3 regions of the Cedecea sp. genome follow, and region 2 is predicted to be linked to each of the others. Evidence: predicted binding sites of a transcription regulator. Region 2 holds the regulator's gene; each other region holds the start of a gene.
The links. The regulator CRP, encoded in region 2, controls carbon source genes, mostly activating them, when cyclic AMP is high. The targets are predictions, from matches to a motif close to ATGTGANNNNNNTCACAT.

Region 1 (3,119 bases), on a different contig from region 2:
CCGCCACCAGATACTGCATGATGTTGGCGCTTGGCGAGGTAATACCCAGCCCAAAAATACGCCCGGTTGCCACGCTCAGCGGCCAGGCGAGGGTCGCTATCAGGCCAATCAGAATGGCGGTCACAAACGGATGCCAGCGCTTTTCAAACAATACATGTGCGAGCCCGGTTCTCTTCGGCGGCAGCGAGGCGATTTTCAGCTTCGGTTTGCGCAGCTCCTTGATAACCACCCAGGCTGTCACCGCCACCAGCAGCACGATAAACGGCCATACAGGCAGCCCGAAGGTGTCGGGAATGGAGTTGTGCTCCGTGCTGAGCGCCTGCACTTCTTTATTAAAGCCGGTTAAATGGCTGGAGCGCATCACCGCGCTGGTGAGCATATAGGTAAACAGCGCGATCCAGCTGCCAATCAGGCCTTCTCCCGCGCGATACCAGGTGCCCGTTGCGCAGCCACCGGCCATAACGATACCGATGCCAAAGACATAGCCGCCAAAGACGGTGCCAAACCACGGGAAAGCGCCCGCGTCATAGCTGAACTGACCGCTGGCTATCATGGCGAAGACGCCGATACTCTGAATGGAGATGGCAATAAGTAAGGCATAAAAGACGCGGTTATTTTTAGCGATATACATATCGCGGAAACCGCCGGTCAGGCAGAAACGGCCGCGCTGCATCACAAATCCCAGCAGCGCGCCGCATATCAGGCCACTTAACATCATGGTAATTACGCTTCTTAATTTTTTACGAAGCGATCATTATTCCTTTCCCGCTACGGCGAGAGCCAATAACAAAAGTGTATAATATATTCCAGCGGGTAATAGCCCCCTAGCGCAACAGCACTTTGCCAATCAGATAGGTCACGGCTTTGCCGCCAATCAGCACACGCTCGCCTTTATACTGGCAGCGCAAATCGCCGCCGCGATAAGAGACCTGCCGTGCCAGCAGATGCGTTTTGTTCAGCTTATCAGCCCAGTAAGGGATCAGCATGCTGTGGGTGGAGCCGGTGACGGGATCCTCTGGCACCGATTCGCCCGGGCAAAAGAAGCGGCTGACAAAATCATATTCACCTTCACCTTGCGCGGTGATACAGACCATTTTTTCCAGCGGGATCATGGCGTTGATATCAGGCTCAATAGCTTCGACCGCAGCCTGACTTTCCAGTACAACAACGTAATCTCTGCCAACGCGCAGCTCTTTGCATGCGCTCTTTGCATGCGCTAATTCCAAGCGTTGCCAGCACGTCTGGCCGCGGTGCAATCTCCTGCGTTTCCCATGCGGGGAAGTCCAGCGTAAGCCATTCGCCATTACGCGTGACGGTCAGCGGGCCGACAAAGCGCGTGCTGAAATGAATAATCGGCTCCGGGTAATCCAGATGCTCGAAAATAACGTGGGAAGCCGCAAGGGTAGCATGACCACAAAGATTGATTTCACCCTGCGTGGTAAACCAGCGCAGCTCAAAACCCCCATCGGTGGTGACAAAAAAAGCCGTTTCCGACTGATTGTGCTGCTGTGACATTTTCAGTAGCGTTTCATCCGGTAGCCACTCGCTAAGCGGGCAGACCGCAGCGGCGTTGCCACCAAAGGTGGTGTCGGCAAAGGCATCTACCATATAAAAGTCAATTGCTTGCATTGTAATAACTCCTGCTTTTCATTGTTATTTTCTCCCCGTCTACCATGACACACTCATTCGTACCACGCTGCTTTTTTTCCGGCTTTTTTCCAGCATCATTGAAAATGAGACATAAATCACAAAATGGGTTGTGCCGCCGATCTGATGGTTTTATGATCTGGCCATTCCTTCCTCTTATTAACCTGCGCATTCCCTTATGACAATCACTACCGTCTCACGCAAAACGGCGTGGCTACGGGTCGTAACTCTCGCGGTTGCCGCCTTTATTTTTAACACTACCGAGTTTGTGCCGGTTGGCCTGCTGTCAGATATCGCCCAAAGCTTTGGCATGGAAACCGCACAGGTCGGGATCATGCTGACTATTTATGCGTGGGTGGTTGCACTGATGTCGCTGCCTTTCATGTTGATGACAAGCCAGGTTGAGCGCCGCCGACTACTGATTTATATTTTCCTGCTGTTTATTGCAAGCCACGTGCTGTCGTTTCTCGCCTGGAACTTTACCGTGCTGGTCATCAGCCGTATCGGTATCGCCTTCGCCCACGCCATTTTCTGGTCCATTACTGCTTCACTGGCTATCCGCATGGCGCCCGCAGGCAAAAAAGCGCAGGCGCTGAGCTTACTCGCCACCGGCACCGCGCTGGCAATGGTGCTGGGCTTACCTCTTGGGCGCATTGTTGGGCAGTATTTTGGCTGGCGCACCACCTTTTTTGTCATTGGCGTTGTCGCGACCATTACGCTGTTCTGCCTGATAAAACTGTTGCCCAAATTGCCCAGTGAGCACTCTGGTTCACTTTCCAGCGTACCTAAGCTGTTCCGCCGTCCGGCGCTGGTCAACATCTATGCGTTAATCGCCGTGGTGGTTACCGCGCATTACACCGCTTACAGTTATATTGAACCTTTTGTCCAGCAGATTGCCGGGCTCAGTGCCAATTTCGCTACGCTGCTTTTACTGCTGTTCGGCGGCGCGGGTATCATCGGCAGCGTGCTGTTTGGCAAATGGGGGAATAAATATGCTTCGGGACTGGTTTCCGGCGCGATTGCGCTGATGGCAGCTTGCCTGGTCCTTCTACTGCCCGCGGCGCAAAGCGAGCTAACCCTCGCCGGGCTCAGTCTGTTTTGGGGCATTTCAATTATGATTATTGCCCTCGGGATGCAGGTGAAGGTTCTGGCCCTGGCGCCGGATGCCACCGACGTGGCGATGTCGCTGTTCTCGGGTATTTTTAATATCGGCATCGGCGCGGGCGCGCTGGTGGGCAATCAGGTCAGCCTGCATATTTCCATGGCGGATATCGGCTTCATTGGCGCAATTCCGGCGCTTGTCGCGCTGTTCTGGTCAATAATTGTGTTTCGCCGCTGGCCGGTGGCGCTGGAAGAGCAGCCCCGGCCGACGCATTAACAAAAACGCCCTCATCACGAGGGCGTTTTGCTTTAAACCATATCAAATCAGGCCGGATAAGTCTTAATAATTTCCAGCACGCCGTTAATAATAA
Region 2 (3,119 bases):
GGTAATACCGGCGATACACAGCCCAGCCATGGTGCCTGCCGCCCTGTGCACAATACGTACCCGCGTTGCGCCATAGCCGTTTTGAGTCACGAACATCACCGTCATCAGGATCCAGTACGGTTTAGGCAGATGTAAGAAAGACCCAAGCAGGCTGGCAATCGTCAGCATTACGCCCAGGCGTGCGGAGCTGCGCAGCGCCGATGATTTGAAAGAAAGGTAGTTTTTCAGCGCCGGGAAGAAAGGCAGTCGGCGTTCCCTGTCTTCCATTAAATCCCTCACGTACAGCGGACGCTGGGTTTTCAGCACCCGGGCTATGCGGCTGAAATGGTAGTGACAAAATTGACCAACCGGATTATCCGGGTTCTGACGGGCGATCTTTTCCAGGGCGTCGATCTGTTTGTCCATGGTAAAGCGCGTCGGGTAGCGGTGATAGAGAATATCGTCTGCCAGCACCCGCAGGCGCGCGGCGATGGTTTGGGCATTCCAGCGGATCACGGCTTCCGCATGACTTTGCTCGACCAGCTTCTGAACCTCTTCTGGCTGATGCAGGCTCACCGAAATGTGTTCCTGCAAATCCAGTGCGACCTGGAAAGCGCGCAGCAGGCGCTTGTAGCCGTTTTGCTGGTTAGCCGACAGCATATGCAGCTGCTGGTAGCAGATGGTTATCAGGTCGACGGCTTTTTGCTGGCGGGCAAGTAAGGGAGGCAGCGCTTTTTCCGGATCGGTGTGCTGGGTCAGCAGGCTGTATTTTGCCTCACAGTAGTCCGCAAGCTGACGGTACAGCAGGCTTAGCGACTCTCTGAGCGGCTGTTCACGCCATAGTCTGAACCAGAACCAGTTGAACGCGCCGTACCAGATGGTGCCGGAGATATAGAGCACCATCGGTTTCCAGATAGGCATGTTACCAGCCATGCTGAGCGTGAAGATTGCGGCAATCAGCGACGCGGGCAGCAGGCGAGCATGCAGTGAGCTTATTTCCGCCGTGACGCCGAGCAGCAGGGCCATAACGATTAATATCGCAGGCAGCGGGACGTGGGTATAAAGCAGCAGAAGCTGCATGATTAGGCTGCTGACGGCGAACAGGCCGCCGCCAATGATCAAACGTTTGAAGAAGCGTTTATGCGGCGTGTCCAGCCCGGCAATGTTGCAGCAGGCAGGCACTAACGAGAAAAGCAGGCCATTTTGCAGGCTGTCGAGGACCAGGCCGATAGCCACGGGTAGACACAGCACCAGCGTTTGCCGCAGCGCGTAGTTAACTTCCGGGTGATAAATTAATCTCTTCCACATAGCCTGAATTGTAGAGACAAAAAAGGCGTGTTACCGAAGCGACACGCCTTTATGGGGCTAATTAACGCGTGCCGTAAACGACAATCGTTTTACCGTGTGCGGAAATGAGATTCTGGTCTTCCAGCATTTTCAGAATACGGCCAACGGTTTCGCGGGAGCAGCCCACGATCTGACCGATTTCCTGGCGGGTGATTTTAATCTGCATCCCGTCCGGGTGGGTCATGGCGTCCGGCTGTTTAGCCAGGTTCAGCAGCGTCTGTGCGATGCGGCCGGTCACGTCCAGGAAGGCGAGGTTGCCGACTTTCTCGGAGGTAACCTGCAGGCGGCGTGCCATCTGGGAAGACAGACGCATCAGGATGTCCGGGTTGACCTGAATCAGCTGACGGAATTTTTTATAGGAAATTTCAGCTACTTCACAGGCTGTCTTGGCACGAACCCAGGCGCTACGCTCCTGACCTTCTTCGAACAAGCCTAATTCACCAATGAAATCACCCTGATTCAGATAAGAAAGGATCATCTCCTTGCCTTCTTCATCTTTAATCAGAACAGCTACGGAGCCTTTGACGATGTAATACAGCGTCTCCGCCTTTTCACCCTGGTGAATCAGCGTGCTCTTCGACGGATACTTATGAATGTGGCAATGAGACAAGAACCATTCGAGAGTCGGGTCTGTTTGCGGTTTGCCAAGCACCATGCGCGGTTATCCTCTGTTATAAACTGGCTACCAAAGACAAGACTCGGAACCTCTTGTCTGGCGTTGCAATCGTGAAATTTTCCCATACCCTGGGAACTGGCGGGCAGGTCAATCCTGCGGCCTGTAATTAGTCGTTTCCTCTGCTTGCGGCATAAACGTCTCTGTATCGCAGCAGCATCCGAATTGTTTTAGCATAGCTTTTGGTAAGTGTCTTGTCTTGTCTCGTTTCAGCATGACTTGGATCGCCTTACGTTGCCAGTTTTGACGTAGACGCGTAATCTGAAAGAATATTTTCTCAACAGGAGTAGGCAAAATGCAGGCACGTGTTAAATGGGTGGAAGGCATGACCTTCCTCGGGGAGTCCGCTTCTGGCCACCAGATCTTGATGGACGGTAATTCTGGTGATAAAGCGCCAAGCCCAATGGAAATGCTGCTGATGGCGGCGGGCGGCTGTAGCGCCATTGACGTGGTGTCGATTTTGCAAAAAGGTCGCCACGACGTGATGGATTGTGAAGTCAAGCTGACCTCTGAGCGCCGTGAAGAAGCGCCGCGCCTGTTCACCCATATTAATCTGCACTTTGTGGTTACCGGAAAAGAGCTGAAGGATAGCGCCGTATCGCGCGCGGTCGATCTTTCTGCTGAAAAGTATTGTTCGGTAGCGCTGATGCTTGGGAAAGCGGCAAACATTACCCACAGCTATGAAGTGATCGAAGCATAAAGATCAAAAAGGCGGCATTCACGCCGCCTCTGCCGAATCAGGCAATCTTCCTGCCTTCCGCCAGTCGCTGCACCAGCGGCCCCATAATCAGCTCCATCGCCAGCCCCATTTTCCCGCCAGGCACCACCAGAGTGTTGATGTGGGAGATAAACGATCCTTGCAGCATCGCCAGCAGATAAGGGAAGTCGATATCGTCCAGCCCGCGGAAATGGATAACCACGAAGCTTTCGTCCAGCGACGGAATGGCACGTGCGGCAAACGGGTTAGAGGTATCCACCGTCGGGACGCGCTGGAAGTTAATATGGGTGCGTGAGAACTGCGGCGTAATGAAGTTGATGTAATCGTCCATCGAACGCACGACGGAGTCCATCACCGCTTCCCGCGAATGGCCGCGCTCGCCGGTGTCGCGAACCAGCTTCT
Region 3 (3,119 bases), on a different contig from region 2:
AACGGCCAGAATCAGACGGGGGTTCATCAGTACGTACGGGAAGTAAATTTCGTGGATACCGCCCAGGAAGTGGATGATAGCCGCGCCGCCCGCAGACTGCTTAGCGTTACCGCGACCGAAGAACATGTACGCCAGCAGGACGCCCATACCCGGACCCGGGTTCGCTTCAATCAGGAAGAAGATGGATTTGCCCAGCTCGTGGGACTGCTGAATACCCAGCGGCGAGAAGATGCCGTGGTTGATGGCGTTGTTCAGGAACAGGATTTTCGCCGGTTCCACGAAGATAGACGCCAGCGGCAGCATGTCGTGCACCACCATGAAGTTAACGCCTGCCGCCAGAACTTTGGACAGGACTTCAACCGCAGGGCCGATGCCGAGGAACGCCAGAATCGCCAGGATCATCCCGATGATACCGGCGGAGAAGTTGTTCACCAGCATTTCAAAGCCGGATTTGATTTTACCGTCGACCCATTTGTCGAAGTGCTTAATCGCCCAGCCGCCCAGCGGGCCTGCAATCATTGCGCCGAGGAACATCGGCATGTCTGCACCAACGATAACGCCCATGGTGGTGATAGCACCGACGACGCCGCCGCGGTCACCGCCAATCAGGCGACCACCGGTAAAACCGATCAGCAGCGGTAGCAGGTAAGTGATCATCGGGCCTACCAGCTTCGCCAGCGTCTCGTTTGGCAACCATCCGGTGGGAATAAATAAGGCCGTGATAATACCCCAGGCGATAAACGCCCCGATATTTGGCATTACCATATTGCTGAGGAAACGACCAAAGCTTTGCACTTTGATCTTGATATCGGATGACATACACATACCCCTTGTTGGTGTTCCGCGCTGAAAAGCAGCCCGAGGTTTATTGTTAACGTAGCGGCAGGGTCGCCGGCCTGATGCAGTAAAGTGACGCGAATCTGGCACTGAATCGTTAAGCTGTCCAGCAAGCGCCTTATTATGTGACTTAGATCACCAATATTCAGGGATCACCCGTCAATATTGAGTGATATCGATCACATAATCGTTGTGTAAAAAAAGTACACGGATGCATTTTTAACCCTGACTGACCTTTTTATGTGACTAACATCACATTTAGTTATGACGTCTTTGTTATTTATTTGTGATCTAACTCACAAAGTATTTTGAGGAGGATTAATCCTAATGTGATCCAGTTAAAATCCAGGCGTTGACAAAAAACGAAGCGTAATCACGGGATGAAAGTAAATTACAGCGAAGCGGCAGGCTGGTTTCGATGCTGGAAGGCTGGCTGCCCGATCTTCCGCCCTTCCAGTTTTATTACCCAAGCCGCCAGTACATGCCCAGCGCGCTACGCGCCTTCGTCGACTACGTTAAAGCGCGGCAGGCGTAGACTTTTTCACCAATGTTGGGTATCTGTTCCATACTTACCTCTGGTTGGCAAAAATGGATAATGTCATGAAACTGATCGGTAATTACACCAGCCCCTACGTGCGAAAAATCTCGGTTATCCTGCTGGAGAAAGGCCTTAGCTTTGAGTTTATTAACGTCAACCCGTGGGTAGGCGACAGTCCGGCTCCGCAATATAACCCGCTCGGCAAAGTGCCGACGCTTATCGCCGATGAAGGCGAACGCTGGTTTGATTCACCGATCATCGCCCAGTACCTTGAGCTGTTGAACGTTGCGCCAGCGTTGATTCCGCAAGATCCGAAAGCGGCGCTGGAAGTGCGCCAGCTTGAAGCCTTATCAGACGGTATTCTGGACGCGGCGTTAACGTCGGTACGTGAGAAGTTACGCCCGGTAGAGCAGCAGTCTGAAGAGGTATTGTTCCGCCAACGCGAGAAGATTGGTCGCGCCCTGGATATGCTGGAGCAGTACGCCGCCGACGGCACGCTGACGGCAGAGCCGCTCAATCTGGCCAATATTTCCGCGGCCTGTGCCGTGGGCTATCTTAATTTTCGTCGCGTCGCGCCGGGCTGGTGTGTAAACCGCCATCACCTGGTCAGGCTGGTCGAACAGCTGTTCCAGCGTGAGAGTTTTGCCCGCACCGAACCACCCACGGCATGATCTGCTGCCAGGACAGGGGACGCTGTCCCCTGTAATATTGCTAACACATTTCCTAATTCAGTCCCTGCCATGACGATAACTCAAACGCTTTTTAGTCATCTTCCGGCGACCGACCGCCTGCTGCGCGATGCCGCCTTTACCTCCTTGCTTGCCGAGTTCGGCCATACTCGCGTGGTGACCACCCTGCGCACGCTGCAGAGCGAAGCGCGCGAGCACATCCGCACCGCAAACGCATTGCCGGACTGGAGTGAGGACTGGGCAAAGAAAGCACGTGCAGTACTCGAGGCCAGCCAGCGCAGCGCGCTGCAGCCGGTTTTCAACCTGACCGGCACCGTGCTGCACACCAATCTCGGGCGGGCGCTCCAGGCCGAAGCGGCCATTGATGCCGTAAGCGAAGCCATGCGCTCCGCCGTGACGCTCGAATATTCGCTGGATGACGCCGGACGCGGCCACCGCGATCGCGCCATCGCCGACCTGCTTTGCGAACTGACCGGCGCGGAAGACGCCTGCATCGTCAACAACAATGCGGCAGCGGTGCTGCTGATGCTGGCAGCCTGTGCGAACGGCGGCGACGTGGTGGTTTCGCGCGGCGAACTGGTGGAAATTGGCGGCGCGTTTCGCATCCCTGACGTCATGCGCCAGGCGGGCTGTACGCTGGTTGAAGTCGGCACGACCAACCGCACACACCTGAAAGACTACCGCGCGGCCGCGGGCGAAAACACCGCGCTGCTGATGAAGGTTCACACCAGCAACTATCATATCGAAGGCTTCACCAAAACAGTCAGCGAGGCCGAACTGGTCGCGCTGGGCAACGAACGTAACCTGCCGGTCGTCACCGACCTGGGCAGCGGGTCGCTGGTGGATCTAAGTCAGTGGGGCCTGCCGCCGGAGCCGATGCCGCAGCAGCTGATTGCCGACGGCGTGAGCCTGGTCAGTTTCTCTGGCGACAAGCTGCTCGGTGGCCCACAGGCCGGGATCATCGTTGGCAAAAAGGCGCTTATCGCGCGTATCCAGAGCCACCCGCTTAAGCGCGCGCTGCGTGCCGACAAAATGACGCTGGCGGCGCTGGAGGC

Region 1: the regulator CRP is predicted to act here: its motif matches at 1,734-1,751, upstream of VGM55_RS18255 (sugar transporter).
Region 3: the regulator CRP is predicted to act here: its motif matches at 1,165-1,182, upstream of VGM55_RS13910 (glutathione S-transferase).

What each region holds. Positions count from the first base shown of each region.
Region 1 covers NZ_DASYBS010000107.1:33,651-36,769, reverse strand. The annotation lists gene tsuA (thiosulfate utilization transporter TsuA/YeeE) at 1-718, opposite strand, end outside; partial or broken gene VGM55_RS18260 (PhzF family phenazine biosynthesis protein) at 825-1,629, opposite strand; gene VGM55_RS18255 (sugar transporter) at 1,826-3,025, shown strand; gene VGM55_RS18250 (MarC family NAAT transporter) at 3,073-3,119, opposite strand, start outside.
Region 2 covers NZ_DASYBS010000153.1:14,956-18,074, reverse strand. The annotation lists gene VGM55_RS24365 (YccS/YhfK family putative transporter) at 1-1,287, opposite strand, end outside; gene crp (cAMP-activated global transcriptional regulator CRP) at 1,349-1,981, opposite strand; gene VGM55_RS24355 (OsmC family protein) at 2,295-2,699, shown strand; gene VGM55_RS24350 (phosphoribulokinase) at 2,737-3,119, opposite strand, start outside.
Region 3 covers NZ_DASYBS010000088.1:3,160-6,278, reverse strand. The annotation lists gene VGM55_RS13920 (PTS mannitol transporter subunit IICBA) at 1-819, opposite strand, end outside; gene VGM55_RS13910 (glutathione S-transferase) at 1,438-2,046, shown strand; gene selA (L-seryl-tRNA(Sec) selenium transferase) at 2,116-3,119, shown strand, end outside.